DNA from 3 places in the Alkalihalophilus pseudofirmus genome. Region 2 is predicted to be linked to each of the others. Evidence: riboswitches for the same ligand, from Rfam matches in the RefSeq annotation. Region 2 holds a riboswitch; each other region holds the start of a gene.

Evidence for each region. Region 2 has a riboswitch for S-adenosylmethionine ahead of PQ478_RS06830 (2,3-diketo-5-methylthiopentyl-1-phosphate enolase). Riboswitches for the same ligand answer to the same signal wherever they lie in the genome.
Region 1: it holds a riboswitch for S-adenosylmethionine, as region 2 does, so the genes downstream of both, metK (methionine adenosyltransferase) here and PQ478_RS06830 (2,3-diketo-5-methylthiopentyl-1-phosphate enolase) in region 2, are expected to answer to the same signal.
Region 3: it holds a riboswitch for S-adenosylmethionine, as region 2 does, so the genes downstream of both, PQ478_RS01170 (methionine ABC transporter ATP-binding protein) here and PQ478_RS06830 (2,3-diketo-5-methylthiopentyl-1-phosphate enolase) in region 2, are expected to answer to the same signal.

The regions. Positions count from the first base shown of each region.
Region 1 covers NZ_CP117835.1:3,347,735-3,353,569, reverse strand. Annotated here, with positions in the region: gene PQ478_RS17700 (thiamine-binding protein) at 1-299, shown strand, start outside; gene pckA (phosphoenolpyruvate carboxykinase (ATP)) at 380-1,966, opposite strand; SAM riboswitch class I at 2,430-2,542, shown strand; gene metK (methionine adenosyltransferase) at 2,703-3,908, shown strand; gene PQ478_RS17685 (DUF1540 domain-containing protein) at 4,077-4,229, shown strand; gene PQ478_RS17680 (hypothetical protein) at 4,351-4,644, opposite strand; gene PQ478_RS17675 (glycosyltransferase family 4 protein) at 4,730-5,835, opposite strand, start outside.
Region 2 covers NZ_CP117835.1:1,321,971-1,327,805, reverse strand. Annotated here, with positions in the region: gene PQ478_RS06840 (methylthioribulose 1-phosphate dehydratase) at 1-131, opposite strand, end outside; gene PQ478_RS06835 (2-hydroxy-3-keto-5-methylthiopentenyl-1-phosphate phosphatase) at 122-787, opposite strand; gene PQ478_RS06830 (2,3-diketo-5-methylthiopentyl-1-phosphate enolase) at 784-1,998, opposite strand; SAM riboswitch class I at 2,075-2,178, opposite strand; SAM riboswitch class I at 2,409-2,599, shown strand; gene mtnK (S-methyl-5-thioribose kinase) at 2,675-3,889, shown strand; gene mtnA (S-methyl-5-thioribose-1-phosphate isomerase) at 3,886-4,938, shown strand; gene PQ478_RS06815 (CobW family GTP-binding protein) at 4,976-5,835, opposite strand, start outside.
Region 3 covers NZ_CP117835.1:208,820-214,654, forward strand. Annotated here, with positions in the region: gene PQ478_RS01155 (transporter substrate-binding domain-containing protein) at 46-933, shown strand; gene PQ478_RS01160 (amino acid ABC transporter permease) at 1,006-1,707, shown strand; gene PQ478_RS01165 (amino acid ABC transporter ATP-binding protein) at 1,721-2,461, shown strand; SAM riboswitch class I at 2,536-2,643, shown strand; gene PQ478_RS01170 (methionine ABC transporter ATP-binding protein) at 2,786-3,799, shown strand; gene PQ478_RS01175 (methionine ABC transporter permease) at 3,789-4,454, shown strand; gene PQ478_RS01180 (MetQ/NlpA family ABC transporter substrate-binding protein) at 4,481-5,311, shown strand; gene PQ478_RS01185 (glutathione ABC transporter substrate-binding protein) at 5,569-5,835, opposite strand, start outside.

The DNA of each region.
Region 1 (5,835 bases), 2.0 Mb from region 2:
CTGTAACAGCAGGATTTCAAGTATTACCGAACGGGAAAGATGTTGATACGGACGGTGTGATTCCAAAGATTGTAGAGGTTGTTCAAAACTCTGGACTCACCTATCATGTAGGACCGATGGAAACGGTAATAGAAGGAAGTATTGATGATGTATTTAATGTGATCAAATCAGCACAGCAAGTTGGTATTGATGAAGGGGCAAGCGATGTGTTAACGAATATCAAGCTTCATTACCACGAAGATGGTGTGTCGATCAAGGATAAGCTGACCCATGTCAAGGAAGGAATGCAGGGTAAATAGTAAACAAAATAAGATACTAAAAAGCCAAGTCGTGTAAGGCGACTTGGCTTTTAGTGGGAAAAGTATGATTAATAATGGGATTATAATGTTGGTCCTGCAGACTTGATCTCGTCGCTGACATTTTCAAATTTCTTGAAGTTTTCTTGGAAGTCAGCAGCAAGTTGTTTTGCCTTTTCATCATACGCAGCTTTATCTGTCCATGTATCACGCGGGTGTAGAACTTCATCAGGCACACCTGGGCAGTGAAGTGGGACGTGCAGACCAAAAATTGGGTCAACTGCTGTTTCTGTTTGACGAAGCTCACCTTGCAATGCAGCTTGAATCATTGCACGAGTGTACGGCAGGTTCATGCGTTTGCCGACACCGTATGGACCGCCAGACCATCCAGTATTCACTAGAAATACTTGAACATCATGCTGGGAGATCTTCTCGCCTAACATTTCTGCATAACGAGCTGCAGGAAGCGGTAAGAACGGTGCACCAAAGCATGTTGAGAACGTTGCTTCTGGTGATGTAACCCCGCGCTCTGTTCCAGCTAACTTACTAGTGTAGCCAGATAAGAAATGGTACATTGCTTGTTCTTTTGTTAATTTGCTGATTGGTGGCAATACGCCAAAAGCATCAGCCGTTAAAAAGATAATTGTATTCGGATGACCTGCAACACTTGGTGTGAGCGCATTAGGAATCGCTTCAAGCGGGTAAGCAGCACGTGTATTTTCTGTTAAAACCGTGTTGTCAAAATCAGGTAATGCTGTCTTTTCATCTACGACAACGTTTTCAAGAACGGATCCAAAACGAATCGCATTCCAGATTTGCGGTTCTTTCTCTTCAGAAAGGTTAATGCATTTTGCATAGCAGCCGCCCTCAATATTAAATACACCGTTAGATGACCAGCCGTGCTCATCATCTCCAATTAAGTAACGATTCGGGTCAGCAGATAAGGTAGTTTTACCTGTACCTGATAAGCCAAAGAATAAAGCAACATCGCCTTCTTTTCCTGCATTCGCAGAGCAGTGCATTGAAAGAACGTTTTGTTCAGGGAGCATGAAGTTCATCACAGAGAAAATAGATTTTTTCATTTCACCTGCATATTCAGTTCCTCCAATTAAAACGATACGTTCTTCAAATGAAATAATAATGAATGTTTCAGAGCGAGTTCCATCTACTGCAGGATCAGCTTTAAACGTTGGTGCTGAAACAATCGTAAAGTCTGCAATTGTTTCTTGATTCAATTCCTCAGCAGTTGGACGGATAAATAATTGTCTAGCAAAAGCTTGATGCCATGCAAATTCATTTACAACTTTTAAAGAAAGACGGAAGTTTTTATCAGCTCCAGCATATCCCTTTGAAACAAATAATTCTTCTTTCGTTCCAAGGTGGGCCAGCACTTTTTTGTAAAGCTTCGTAAATACATCCTTCTCGATTGGCTGATTAACAGGGCCCCATGCAATTTTGTCGGCTACACTTGGCTCGTTGACAATGAACTTATCTTTTGGCGAACGTCCTGTGTACGTACCAGTCTCAACGCTTAATGCACCAGAAGCTGTTAATTTACCTTCTTTACGCATCAGTGATTTTTCAACTAATGCCGAGATCGGTAAATCATGGTGTGTCTGCTCACTTTTCAATAATTGGTCAAGTTCTGATGTAAGGCTTAAAGTAGTCATTGTCGCAAAACCCTTTCCTATTTAAAGTAATTTAACTTTTTATTGGTATTTGGTACTTGTCATCGTTTCTATGTCAATTAGTATAACACATTATATCTATTAGTCTATACTAATGTGAAAGTTTTTTTGAAAAATGATGCAATGAACCAAAAGCCGCCCTTTTGGTATTGAAAGGGCCAAAGGGGAAAAGGTGTTAGTTCTTACGATTTGAGACGAAAATGAAGAAGACTTTAAATGAATAAGTCCATAAAATATGAAGAGATGAATTCTGGAAGAAGCATAATACTATATAGAAGAAAACGGTTTAATCTAGATGGTGATGAAAATAAAATGACATTAATTAATGAATAGTATAACTCATTATAAACGAGTTCTACTCCGACTAAAAGTATGAATATTAGTGAATTTTCGGCCGGTGTTGACAGAGGATTCTATGTACGTTATGATATGTCGCGAACGGATACTCTTATCCAGAGTAGGTGGAGGGACAGGCCCGAAGAAACCCAGCAACCAACACTCATGCCAAACGAGTGAAAAGGTGCTAACCTGCAAGGCAGCTGCCTTGAACGATAAGAGGCGAAAGGTAAACATTTCAACCCTTTTCCTCGATGGAATGGGGTTTTCTACGTTTATACACGTCTTAAACCGTTTTATCACCCATTGGATGAGAAACGAGTGCCGTCTCAAATCATTCGCACACAACCGTTGTAGTTGTCTGCATAGGAGGAATTTGAACATGGTAGAAAAGCAAAGTCGTCGTTTATTTACATCAGAATCAGTAACAGAAGGTCATCCAGATAAAATTAGTGATCAAATCTCTGATGCGATTCTTGATGAGATCTTAGCGAAAGATCCTAATGCTCGTGTAGCTTGTGAAACATCTGTAACAACTGGTTTAGTTTTAGTTGCGGGTGAGATCACTACAAACACATATGTAGATATCCCTAAAGTCGTTCGTGAGACGATCAAAGGAATTGGTTACACACGTGCTAAATATGGTTTTGATGCAGAGACTTGTGCTGTTTTAACATCAATTGATGAGCAATCAGCAGATATCGCAGCTGGGGTTGACCAAGCATTAGAAGCTCGCGAAGGACAAATGACTGATGCAGAAATTGAAGCAATTGGTGCAGGTGACCAAGGTTTAATGTTTGGTTATGCAAATAACGAAACAAAAGAACTTATGCCGCTTCCTATTTCATTAAGTCATAAACTAGCTCGCCGCTTAACTGAAGTACGTAAAGAAGAAATTCTTCCTTACTTACGTCCAGATGGGAAAACACAAGTGACTGTGGAATATGATGAGGACGGAAAACCAGCTCGTATTGATACGATTGTTATCTCCACTCAACATCATCCAGAAGTAACTCTTGAGCAAATTCAACGCAACTTAAAAGAGTATGTCATTAACCCGGTTGTACCAGCTGAATTGCTTGATGAGGATACGAAATACTTCATTAACCCAACAGGACGCTTTGTTATCGGCGGACCTCAAGGGGATGCTGGTTTAACTGGACGTAAAATCATTGTAGACACTTACGGTGGATATGCTCGTCACGGCGGCGGTGCATTCTCTGGTAAAGATGCAACAAAAGTTGACCGTTCAGGTGCTTATGCAGCTCGTTATGTAGCGAAGAACATCGTTGCAGCTGGATTAGCTGATAAGTGTGAGGTGCAGCTTGCATATGCAATCGGTGTTGCTCAGCCGGTGTCAATTTCAATTGATACATTTGGTACAGGTAAAGTTTCTGAAGAAACACTTGTTTCATTAGTTCGTGATAACTTTGACCTTCGTCCTGCTGGCATCATTAAAATGCTTGACCTTCGTCGTCCTATTTATAAGCAAACAGCAGCATACGGACACTTTGGACGTACAGATATTGAGCTTCCATGGGAGCAAACGGATAAAGCGTCTGTTCTTAAAGAACAAGCAGGACTTTAATTTACAGTTTTATTAAAAGAAATACAAAAAAACACAATTTCTCATTTGAGAGATTGTGTTTTTTGTTTTAGTTTAGATAATCGGGGTATAACAAATAATAGAAACACTTCTATGTATGCTTCTCTTCAAAAAAGGCCAAACTAGGCAGTAAGAGGGAGGTGGACTAATATGGCACAAGATGTTTTATGTGAAGTGAACAATTGTGTACATTGGTCGCATGGTAACCAATGTGCAGCGGATAAGATCTATGTAATCAGTCATAAAGGGAAACAAGCAGATCGTCAAGAGGAGACGGATTGTAAAACGTTCGAACCAAGCTAAGAGTATAAAAAGAGGGCATTCTCCGTGCCTTCTTTTTATACTCTTAGTATTGAGAATAAGAATCATTGTTATTCATATATTTGAAAAAAAAGTACCTGCCCCAAAACAGGTACTTTTTTTCTTATACACATTGAAAAGATGAAATTCTTCTTAAATCAATTCCGAAATTTACCCAGCGGAAAAACCACCATCGATAGCCAGCAACTGAGTTTCGGCCTACAAATGTTGGGAAGAACCAAAACGTTTCACCATTTGTTAGGCGGATAAATGTAAATCGAAATAAACAGCGATTAATGGCTCCAGGATCCACCGCGAAAGCTTGAGGACCGCTTGGAAGCTGTGGCGTCATCTGCGGAGGTGGCCCAGGTGGTCCTTGCCTCTCCATCTGTTCGTACATTGAATCGTAATAATACATTCTCCCACTCCTTAGCAAAAGATCAGTTAACTCTTTATTACACTATGCTCATGCCTAGAAAGTGGTGAGGATTAAAGGGGAGAGGTTAGGCAAGGGATCTTTTATCCAAGGAACCAATGCTTAGTTTTTTATATTCTGATAATAATCCGTCGAAAATAGAATCCCATGATTGAGATAAGGCATACGTTCTTGCTGCATATCCCATCTCAAGCCGCTGACTAGGAGAGTAAAGGAGCTTAGTAATGGCTTGAACAAAAGATTCGGCATTACCAGACTTACAAATCATTCCTGTTTTTCCATGTTCCACAATTTCCCTAACGCCTCCTTTATCAGCAACAATAGCTGGTGTTCCTGAAGCCAAAGCTTCTAATACGACATTACCGAACGTCTCCGTTTGGGAAGGGAAAATGAATAAGTCGGCTAAAGCGTATAGTGCTGAGAGTGCCTCGCCGTTTAAATAGCCTGTAAACGTCACCTGAGCACATTGGAACTCAGACTTCATTTCAGACAGCATCGGCCCACCTCCAACATAAATCCAATGAACTTGTTCACATATCTCTTTAGGAAGATGGCGCATAATCCTTTTCATGGTTGCTAGATCTTTCTCGGGTGCCATACGGCCAACATAAAGGAGAACAAATTTTTGTTCTATATTGTAGAGGTCATACAAATATCCTTCTTTCTTTGAGGGTGAGAACTGCTGGCAATCTACACCTCGGCTCCATATATCTAGATGGTTAAATTTTTTAGAGGCAAGATGGAGCTTTGTTTCAATTGAAGGAACGAGGACCTTCTTACAGTCTGCATAAAACCATCTTAAGTAAGACCACATCAAGTCGGACAGGAAAGTGAGTTTATAGTATTGCAAGTAATGATCAAAATGAGTGTGATAAGAGCCAACTAAAGGAATGTGATATTTCTTGCTGAGGTGAACACCTGCCAATCCCAGGTTAAAAGGTGTGGTTACATGGAGGACGGTTGGATTAAATGCTAGCAGCTCTTTTTTTAATCTCAGCATATTAGGCCAAGCAACTCTACACTCTGGATAGAGGAAAAAGGGAAAGCTTGTGAAAGAATGAATGTTGCTTTTAAATGGGTCTGTATGTTCTAGCTGATCAGGGATAAACAATTGATATTCAACGTTTCGTTTCTCTAGGTGGCTGACAAGTCTCGTTAACGTTCTAGCTACTC
Region 2 (5,835 bases):
GCTGTCACATAAAAAGATAACGGCTCATTATCCACCTTTATTGAAAGGTTGCCGCTTGTTCCAGGAAACCAATCACGAGCAGCTAATTCATCTTTAATATCAGCTAATTCGTTCCACTTATCTATCGACAAACTGACTTCCTCCCTTCTAAGTAATTCGTAATCTGATGAAAATTTTCAAAAGGCTGATAGGTAATATTTAATTCCTCGCATTTTTCCTTTAGATAGTCTCGCGCAAAAACTAAGTCTGCTAACTTTGCTGCTTCAAGATCAGTTATTGAATCGCCAATGACAATACACTCATGCAATGTCTCATCGAATGATCGTATAATACTTGGTTTGCAGCAGCCGCACCCATTATTGCAATGCGTATCACAAGAATGCGGCCATTTAATCAGGATTTTCTCACCTGAAAAATCGGCTTTATTACAATAGATCTGCTCTAAAGGCACATCAAATTCTGCAAGCATTGGATAAACAAAAAAATCAACGCCTCCGCTCACTATGTAAAACGGGATATCGTTTTCATTCGCATAAGTTAACAGGGAAGCAAAACCATCCCGATAGTGTGCGTTCTCCCTGAGAAACTCAAGCATGTCTTGCTTTTTAGAAGAGGGAATATAGGAGAATAATTTCCCGACACCTTCTTGTATCGTAATGGTTTGATTTAAAATCTGATCTTTGATCTCTTCCCATTCAGGAGGGGCAAACTGCTTCATTAGAGCAATAATGTTGTCTGATTCTGTAATGGTCCCGTCAAAGTCACAGAAAATAATCGGTTTCTTCATACTTTTACGAGCCCCCACGTATCTAGTGCCTTTCTCAAGTTTAAACTTGATTCCGCCTTCTCTTCTAATGTCTGGCCAGAAAGAACACCATCTATAGCTTCTCTAAAAGCCGCACCGCCTGCGCTCGCTCCATCTGGATGACCATGAATGCCTCCGCCTGCATTAATGACAGTATCAATTCCAAAATCTTCAATTAATTGCGCTGTCATACCTGGGTGAATGCCTGCTGATGGGACAGGAAATGCTTGCGCGTATGGCTCATCTGCTGTTCGCAAAGCTTGAGCGATTTGTAATGTTTCTTGTTTAGGCATCGCTACACTGCCATAAGGTGACGGGAATAAGACTAGGTCTGCACCAACCATACGTAGTAATTTCCCTAAAAGTAATGGATTGCTCACCCCGTATCTAGTAGAAGAGGTTATAGCCCCTGAAAAGGCTGGATGTGCTAAGATCGGCACATCAATTTCCGGGTCTTCTCTTAACCCTTGAAGAACATCGAGTCCGTATGTAAATACGTTAAACAGTAAGGCCGGTGCTCCGAGTTCAATCGCTGTTTTTGCCCGCTCTTTCAACTCAAATGTCTTTCCCGTTAAATTCACAGCATATAAAGGCCGATTTCCAGTTTCTTCTGCTGCTTCAGCAATCGCCGCAAGCCCAACCGGAACTCTTTGTTCAAGTGGAGTTAATTCATTTTCAAATAGAATTTCATCGTCTTTCACTAAATCAACCCCGCCTAACGCTTGATGAAGCATTTGCTCATGAAGCGAGTCGAGTGACCTTCCAATAGCTGCCTTAAATATACTCATCACCAATGGACGATCATAAGCACCTGTTAATTCTCTCACCCCTTGAATACCAAAACGCGGTCCTTTGAAATGGCGTTGAATTTCATTGCTGAAATGTAGATCGATCAGTTTGATTGAGCCATCTAAAGATAGTTTGCCAAAGGTCGTTGTAAGAATAGCCGGCAGATCAAAGCTGTAGTTAGCAGCAGGAAAAGAAATACTAATTAACCCTCTTCTGACTCCATCTGCCGATTCCTCAATTTCCCTCACTTCAACAACCTCACCTTTATGAGCAAGCAGTTGTGCTTTTTCAAGTTCTGGCAGATCCGTCCATGAACCAACCGTTAATCCTATTGCAATTTTTTCTGCTTTTTTTTCAAATTCACCATTTTGATCATGAACTAAATACTGAGCGATAACTGTCATTTTTAGACCCCCTGCATGAATAGTAAACAAAAAAACCTCTTCCTAAAGAGGGAGAGGTTTGTATAGTTTAAGCTCCCTCTTATCTATCAGCTAATAATCGCTGCAAGAATTAGCACCGTGTTTTTCAAACCGGTTGCCGGGCTTCACTGGGCTTGTCCCTCCGCCTGCTCTTGATAAGAGATTGGTATAAAATTATAATTAAACTTACTTAAATTTTAAAAATTCCAGCCAAATAAACTGAACAATCAATTTATTGTTACTATCATGACAGCTACTAAGTTAACTTGTCAATAATTATTTTATTCAAATTTGAAAATTATTTATTTTAAAAAAATATTGACGAAATGGAGTTACTTGTTTTATAGTTTTCATCAAGTGATCTTACAATTTTCCAAAAACTTCATATTCCACTCTTATTACGAGTAGGCTGAGGGAATTGGCCCTATGACGCCCAGCAACCGACCTTTCTAATGTTTGATTTCATTGGTTTAAATCAATAGGTTTAAATCAATAGGTTTGAATCAAATGTTTTGAATCAAATGTTTTGAATCAACCAAAGGCACGGTGCTACATCCAACAGACTTTGTCTGAGAGATAAGAGAGATGCGATCATACATCCACCTCTTTTCGATCAGAAAAGAGGTTTTTTATTTTTATTATTTTAGGAGATGATCTAATGAGTACAAGCATTGCCACGGCAAGTTATGAACCATTAACAGAAGAAACGGCTATCGCCTACATCGAAAAGCTTAATCAGAAGCTCGGCCTCTTCCCTGCACCTTCTCTTCTTCTATGCAAAGAGATTGGTGATGGTAATCTTAATTATGTATTTCACTTGAGCGACTCACTAAGCGGACAATCTCTCATTATCAAACAAGCACTACCTTATGCAAAAGTGGTAGGGGAAAGCTGGCCCCTCACTTTAAGACGAGCAAAAATTGAAGCAGAAGCCTTACAAAAAGCTGCAGAAACTGTCCCATCATTGGTTCCTAACGTGATACATACTGATGATGACTTAGCTATCACTATCATGGAAGATTTATCTGACTATACTATCTTAAGAAAAGGACTAATTGATGGTGAGACCTACCCTAATCTTGGCAGGCATATTGGGACATATCTAGCAAAAACGATCTTTCATTCCTCTCCTTTTGGTGAAAGCCAGCAAGAGATAAAAGAAATCTCAGTTAGATTTACAAATCCTGAGCTTTGTAAAATCACAGAAGATCTCGTGTTCACAGATCCTTTCTTTGATCATGATACAAATAACTTCGAAGATCATTTGAAAGATACTGTGATTGAACTATGGAAAAACGAAGAGCTTAAGCTAGAAGCTGCCAAACTCAAATATACATTTCTTACAAAATCAGAAGCTCTCATTCACGGGGATCTCCACACAGGGAGTGTGTTTGTAACTGCAGAAGAAACAAAAGTGATTGATCCGGAATTTGCTTTTTTTGGTCCTGCTGGCTTTGATTTAGGTTTATTTATTGCTAATATACTGTTAAATACCATCTCAAAAACGGCTATAGATGAACAGCAGCATTCTGACCTGTATCTAATTATCATTGAAACCATAGAAGTATTTAAAGAAGAATATAAAAAGCTATGGCAAAACCACCATGTAGAAGCTTTTATACAAACAGAAGGCTACGTCGATTATATGCTAGCTACCATTTTTGAAGATGCTGTTGGCTTTGCTGGCTGTGAATTAATTAGAAGGATTATTGGACTTGCTCATGTGGCTGATATTGATAACATTTCAGATTGTCAAAAGCGTTTATGCGCTCAGAAAAATGCGTTGGAATTAGGAAGCACCTTTATCCTAAAAAGACGAAATATTCGTACGATTGATCAATTAATTCAAGAAACAAAGGATGTGTTAAAATGACCATTCAATCTGTTGAGTGGAATCAAGAAACAAACGTACTCCGTATCCTAGACCAAAGACAATTACCTCATAAAGTGATCTTTATAGATGCCGTTTCCATTGAGGAAGTTTGGGAGGCCATCACGTTTCTTAAAGTAAGAGGTGCACCTGCGATTGGTATTGCCGCAGCTTTTGGACTTGTTTTATGGAGCGAAGGAAAGCAATCTAATCAACTTGAACTCTTTTTAGATGAGCTCGAGGCCAAACGAGATTATCTTGCCACAAGCCGCCCTACTGCTGTTAATTTATTTTGGGCCACAGACCGAGTGATTGAAGCAGCTATTCAAGCTAAAAGTGTCGAGGAAGCTAAAGAGCGGTGTGTATTAGAGGCACTAGCGATCCAAGAGGAAGATAGGAATACGTGTAGAAAAATTGGAGAATTTGGTCTAGAGCTCTTGGAAGATGGAGATACAGTACTAACGATCTGTAATGCTGGAGGGATCGCAACAGCGCAATACGGTACAGCTCTGGCTCCTTTTTATCTCGCAAAAGAAAGAGATATAGAATTAAACGCTTATGCGTGTGAGACAAGACCCGTTTTACAAGGTGCAAGACTAACGGCTTGGGAATTGCAGCAGCTAGGTATTGATGTAACCTTAATTACTGACAGTATGGCTGCTCATGTATTAAAGACAAAAAACATTACTGCGGTGATGGTTGGAGCGGATCGAATAGCCGCTAATGGAGATACTGCAAATAAGATAGGTACATACGGTCTTGCCATCTTGGCTAAAGCCCATGATATTCCTTTTTATGTAGCAGCACCTTTTTCAACCATTGACCTTAACACTGTATCCGGGGAAGATATACCTATTGAAGAACGAGCTGCTGAGGAAGTGACTCACCTTCAAGGTGTGGCGCTTGCACCTGATGGCACTAAGGTATTTAACCCTGCTTTTGATGTTGTACCTAATGAACTTATTAGCGGAATTATTACCGAAAAAGGACTTATTAGAGGAGATTTTAAAGATCGATTGCAAGCACTCCAAAACGAATCCGTCCATGTATAGAACGTAAAGAAGCGTAGTGCAATCACTACGCTTCTTCTCATCCTTTCATTAACACTTCTGCTTTTATGGAATCCAATAACTCTTCTTTCTGAAATCCTGTGCCAATCAAAATGATAACAGGCTCATCTTCCTCATCAGCAGGCGTTAACTGCAAAGTCTTGGATGCATATTGAAAGTGAAAGAGTCTTGGTGTTTCAGTTAAGCGAACTACTCCTTTCGCTCGAATGATCAGCTCATCATTTTTCTTCAGCCACTTCTCAAAAGCTACCCTCTCTATATTCGGCACATCTTTTACTCGAACGGCTTGGAAAGTATGTTGATGGTGATGGTGATGGTTGTTTTGACTTTTTTCAGACTCCTCTAATTCCCACTTAAATCTTGAGGCGAACAACTCAGTACGATCTACATTTCCCATCTCAGTTTCAATAATAGGAGTGTTTTTCTGCTTCAAAACTTCAACTTTCTTTTTAACTTTGTTAAGCGTACGGCCGTCTGTTAAATCCATCTTATTAAATAAGAGTAATGAGGCAAACTCAACCTGTTGATTTAATAACTGTCTTACTTCTTTAGAACTTTGAAACCGGCTTTGATACTCGAGAAATTTACTAGTATCTAATACACTTATAATCGACTGTAATTGAACGGCCTCAACTAAATGCGGGTGTGTGAGTGCTTCCATTATTTCTTGGGGATTAGCAATGCCTGTCCCTTCTATAAATAATATATCTCCTGGATCGTCTGAGCGCAAAAGCTCCTCTAGTTCGGTTCTCATATCTTCTTGAATCGTACAACAAATGCATCCATTCAATAATTCAACCATTTCAACATCAGTAAATAAATGACGTTCTACATTCGTTTCACCTAGCTCATTCAAGACAATAATTGGTCTTAAGCCGT
Region 3 (5,835 bases), 1.1 Mb from region 2:
TTACTATTCTGATTAATTTACTTGGTTTTAAGGAGGCTTATTGCATTGAAAAAATTATTATCATTGATGACTGCACTTATTTTGATATTGGTATTGGCTGCTTGCGGCGCAACGGAAGATTCAGAGCAAGATAATGAAGAAGTGACAGATAACGAAGAAACAACTGGTGAAAGTGAAGATACTTCTTGGACGGAAGTTGAAGAGGCTGGAAAGTTAGTAGTGGGTACATCTGGAACATATGCACCGATTACGTATTATAACGAAAGTAATGAGTTAACAGGGTTTGAAGTAGAGCTTGTCAAAGAGGTAGCAGATAAATTAGGTCTTGAAATTGAATTTAATACAATGGACTTTGATGGGATTCTTCCTTCATTACGAAATGGTCAAATTGATGTAGCAGCACATGATTTTGCGATTACTGAAGAACGTAAGGAAACATTTGATTTTGTCATTCCTCATAAATATTCTTACGGATCGGTTGTAGTAAGGGCTGAAGATGCTGATCGCTTTAGTGACGCTTATGATTTAGAAGGTGTAGATGTGGCACTTGGTTCACTAACAAGTAATTATGCAATTTTTGCTGATAATATTGGGGCAAATGGAACAGCTTATGATGGTGGAACAGAGGCTATTTTACGTGATGTTATGAACGGAAATACGGATGCCTACCTAAACGATCGTTTAGTCCTGCAACGTACGCTTGATGAATTTGGTGATGACCGCCTAGTAGTGGCTGATCAAGTGAAATATCATGCAACAGAAAGTGCAATGGCTGTGTTAAAAGGGAATACTGCTCTTAAAGAGAAACTAGATGAGGCTGTACAAGAGTTAATTGAAGACGGTACAGTAGCGCGTTTGTCTGAGGAGTTTCTTGGTGAGGATGTTTCTGAGCCTGTTGATGAATCAGAAGTCGTGGGTCTAGACGGAGAATAAGCCAGGATTTGAAATACAAAGGACCTTCCTTTGTATTTCTTTTTTTGAGAACTTTAATAAAGGAGGGGTAGTATGCTTGAATGGTTTAATCAAATTCAGTGGGAGTATTTATATGACCCGGAACTTGCGATGAATTCACTTCCTTTTTTACTAGAAGGTTTAAAGGTAACGATGATTATCGCTCTATTTAGTATGGTTTTTGCCCTCATTTTAGGATTACTCTTAGGAATTGCTCGGATGTCAAAGTTCTGGTTTATCAGATGGCCTGCAAGAATTTATATTTCATTTATGAGGGGAACACCTTTACTTGTATTTATCTTTATCCTTTATTATGGTATCCCGGTACTAGGGGTTGAATTTAAGAGTGCCATTGTTGCAGGGATTGTTGGAATCAGTCTTAACTTTGCTGCTTACAATGCCGAAGTGGTTAGATCAGCCATCATGTCCGTTCCGCGTGGCCAATGGGAGGCAGCTGCTTCATTGCAAATGAGTTATATTCAAACATTAAGAAGGGTCATTATCCCGCAGGCAACACGAATTGCCTTGCCGCCTACTTTTAATATTTTTATGGACATCGTAAAAGGTACTTCCCTTGCGTCCGTTATTACTGTCCAAGAATTATTGTACAGCTCAAGACTTGTGGCTGGCCGTACGTTTGATAGTATGACGATGTATATAACAGCCGCTCTTATTTATTGGGCGGTATGTATTATTATCGGTTATTTCCAAGAAAGATTAGAGAAGAGATATAATCGTTATTTAAGTAAGCGATAAAGGAGGACTCAAAATGATTAATGTATCTAAGCTTAACAAAAAGTTTGACGAGAATACCGTTTTAGAGTCCATCGACTTTTCGGTTGAGAAGGGAGAAGTGGTTTGTTTAATAGGGCCTTCAGGTTCTGGTAAAACAACGCTTCTTCGCTGCTTAAATGTGTTAGAACTGCCTAATAGCGGTACGATCACAATAGGTGAGAAAAAAATAGAATTTGGAGCAAAGAATGTTTCCAAAAAAGATATAAGTGAGCTGCGTGCTTATAGCGGGATGGTCTTTCAAGGCTTTCATCTCTTTCCGCACAAAACGGTCATGGAAAATATCATAGAGGCTCCTTTAACCGTTAAAAAAGCTAGAAAGAATACAGTTCTTGCAGATGGTGAGAAATTGTTAAGGAAAGTAGGTATGTTTGAACATAAGGATAAGTATCCAGATGCATTATCAGGAGGGCAGCAGCAGCGTGTGGCTATAGCTAGAGCCCTAATGATGAATCCTGATGTCATGTTGTTTGATGAGCCAACTTCAGCACTAGACCCGCAGCTCGTGGGTGAAGTGTTAAGGGTGATTGAAGAACTGGCTAAAGAAGGGCAGACGATGGTAATCGTAACGCATGAAATGAATTTTGCAAAACGAGTGGCTGATAAAGTATTTTTTATGGATGGCGGATTCATAGTAGAGGAAGGTAAGGCAAGAGAGCTGCTTGAACATCCAAAAGAGGCCCGTACAAGAGAATTTTTACAGCTGTTAGGTGAATAAATCATTAACCTATTGACAATTCTTTAATCCTTTATTATGATGAAATAACTTAGAAAATTTGAATAGTTTAAAAACTCTTATCAAGAGCGACCGAGGGACAGGCCCTATGACGTCCGGCAACCTCTAAGTTTATACTTAGTCGGTGCTAAATCCTGCAGAGCTATGGCTCTGAAAGATAAGAGGTGCGATCTTAATTGTCAAACCTCTTTCTGAATAGGAAGAGGTTTTTATTTTTGTTTTTACGGAAGTGGATAAGAACTAGAACCAACGTTTTTATAAAGTTGAGTTTTCAAATAAGATTACTTAGTTTCTGAGGTGGAAATCATGATAGAGATCAAGAATGTCATCAAAGAATATAAAACAAAAAAGGGCCTGATTAAAGGTGTGGATAATGTCAGCCTTGAGATTGAAAAAGGAGAAATTTTCGGGATTGTCGGATATAGCGGGGCAGGAAAAAGCTCACTTTTACGCTGCCTTAACCTAATGGAGAAGCCAACCTCAGGGGAAATTTATGTAGATGGGGTGAACCTAGTCTCATTAAAAGCTAGTAAATTGCGAGAGGCTAGACAGAAAATAGGAATGATCTTTCAACATTTTTATCTCGCATCATCTAAAACGGTATTTGATAATGTCTTTTTCGCCTTAAAGGCTGCTGGAAAATCAAAAGCTGAAAGTGAAAAGAAAGTTCTAGAATTACTTGATTTAGTCGGCCTTTCTGATAAAACGCAGCACTACCCGAGCCAGTTAAGCGGCGGTCAAAAACAGAGAGTCGGTATTGCAAGAGCGCTGGCAAATGATCCAAAGGTTCTCCTTTGTGATGAAGCAACCTCTGCCCTTGATCCAAGCACAACCCAGTCCATCTTAAAACTGTTAAAGAGTATAAACGAAAAGCTAGGTCTTACGATTGTTCTCATCACGCATGAGATGGAAGTGGTAAAAGAGATATGTGACCGAATGGCTGTGATGGAAAACGGGAAGGTCATCGAGCTTGGAAGTGTGTATCAACTGTTTGCTAAGCCAAAAGAAAAGCTGACAAAAGAATTTATCGATGGCGTCATGCAGTTTAAGCTCCCGCAAACATTAATGAACACATGCCAAGGCACAATCATAAAAATTCATTTTCAAGGTGATGTGGCACACGAATCCGTTGTTTCTGATGTATTAAAAGGGTTTGATGTAAAAGGAAATATACTGCACGGGAAAATTGAATACATCAAAGAAGTGCCGCTCGGGGTCTTCATTATGGAACTGATAGGGGACCAAGAAGAGATTAATAAGGTTATCTCTTACTTAGATGAAAAAGCGGTCGGGGTGGAGGTGATCACGAATGACAATTGATACATTTATTCAATTGCTGCCAGAATTAAATAAAGCTTTTATTCAAACAGTCATTATGGTCGGAATCTCCCTTTCCATTGCTATTCTTGTCGGCCTTCCGGTAGGAATTCTACTATATGTCACGGATAAAGGGTTATTTTTAGAAAATATATGGATCAAAAGCATCCTTGGACTGATTGTAAACTTAATTCGCTCGATCCCATTTATTATCTTACTAGTCGCATTAATTCCATTAACACAAGCCATTGTAGGCGGTACAATTGGGCCGGTGGCAGCCTCTGTTTCTTTATCAGTAGCAGCGATTCCTTTCTTTGCAAGATTAGTAGAATCATCGATGCGGAAAATTGATAAGGGGGTAGTTGAAGCGGCTATATCAGTCGGAGCAAGCCCTTGGCTGATTATTAAAGATATTTTATTAACTGAAGCAAAACCAGGAATCGTACAAGGAATTACAATTACAACCATCAGTCTTATCGGATACTCTGCTATGGCCGGGGTTGTCGGCGGCGGCGGGATTGGTGACTTAGCCATTCGTTTTGGCTACTACCGTTATGATGAGGCTGTGATGTTTACAACCATTATCATTTTAATTGTGCTCGTCCAGGTTATCCAATACACGGGTGACTTGATTGCAAAAACAATAGATAAGAGATGAAAATAGGAGAAAAGGGGAGATAAAAGATGAAAAAATTAAAAACGGTATTACTATCAGCATTATTAGTAGGAGCACTAGCAGCGTGTGGTTCGGGGGAAACAGAGGAAACATCAGCTGCAGGGGAAGATAAATCAAAAATCACATTTGGATCAACTGCCGGTCCATACAGTGATATGGTAAGTAAAGCCATCAAGCCTGTGTTAGAAGAAAAAGGATATGAAGTAGAAGTGGTAGAATTTAGTGATTATGTACAGCCAAACATTGCATTAAACAACGGTTCTATTGATGCGAACTTATTCCAGCATAAAATTTACATGGAGAACTTTGCTGAAGAAAATAATATGGAACTTTCAGAAGTGATTGTTGTGCCGACTGCACCAATGGGGATTTATTCTAATAAGTATGACTCTCTGGATGAAATTGAAGAAGGTACGCAAATTGCTATCCCAAATGACCCAACGAATGCTGCTCGTGCCTTTTTAATTCTTGAAGAAGAGGGATTAATCAAGGTCGACCCAGACGTGAATCCACTCGTCATTTCAGAGCGTGATGTCATCGAAAACCCTAAAAATATTGTGTTCCAGCCAATTGAAGCAGGCCAGCTGCCACGAGCTGTAGATTCTGTAGACTTATCAGCTGTACCAGGAAACTTTGCACTCTCAGCTAATATGGACCTTCTTGATGCACTAAAGCTCGAGACTATGCCTGATGAGTATAGAAACCGTGTCGTTGTAAGCACAGAAAATCTTGATCAGTCATTTGTTGAAGATATTAAAGAAGCTGTTGAATCGAGTGAATTTGAAGAAGTGATTGATAGTGAATTTGAAGGCTTTGGAAAACCAGAGTGGATGGAGTAAAAGTCACTTAGAGAAGGCGCTGTAATCAGCGTCTTTTTTGATTATAGAGAGAGGTGAAGATGAGTACTATACAATTTGAAGTTAGTGGTGCATATCTCTTTACACCGGGGATCAATAAGTTTAAACAAACGTTTAATTAATAGAAGTTGAACTATCCATTACAGGGGGAGCATGATGAAGGAAAAGAGTCATACCCTTACACAGCGAGCAATAAGAAAGCTGACTTATGAAATAACATAAGTCAGCTTTTCTACACTTTAACGATTCAATTCTACATCACGTAAGAATAAAGTTGTACTTGGGAACTGCCAGAATCCTTCTACATCATCACGCACACCTGCGATAATTTCAGGGAAGTAAAGGTAGGCATATGGAGATTCTGCAGCTAGTTCATTTTGCGCAGCCTCATAGAAATCTAGGCGTTCCTGATCATCAGTTGCCTCACGTGCTTGTTGTAATAAGGAGTCAATTTCTTCGTTATCAATAAATGAACGGTTGCCAGCAGGACCTTTGTTAGCTGAGTG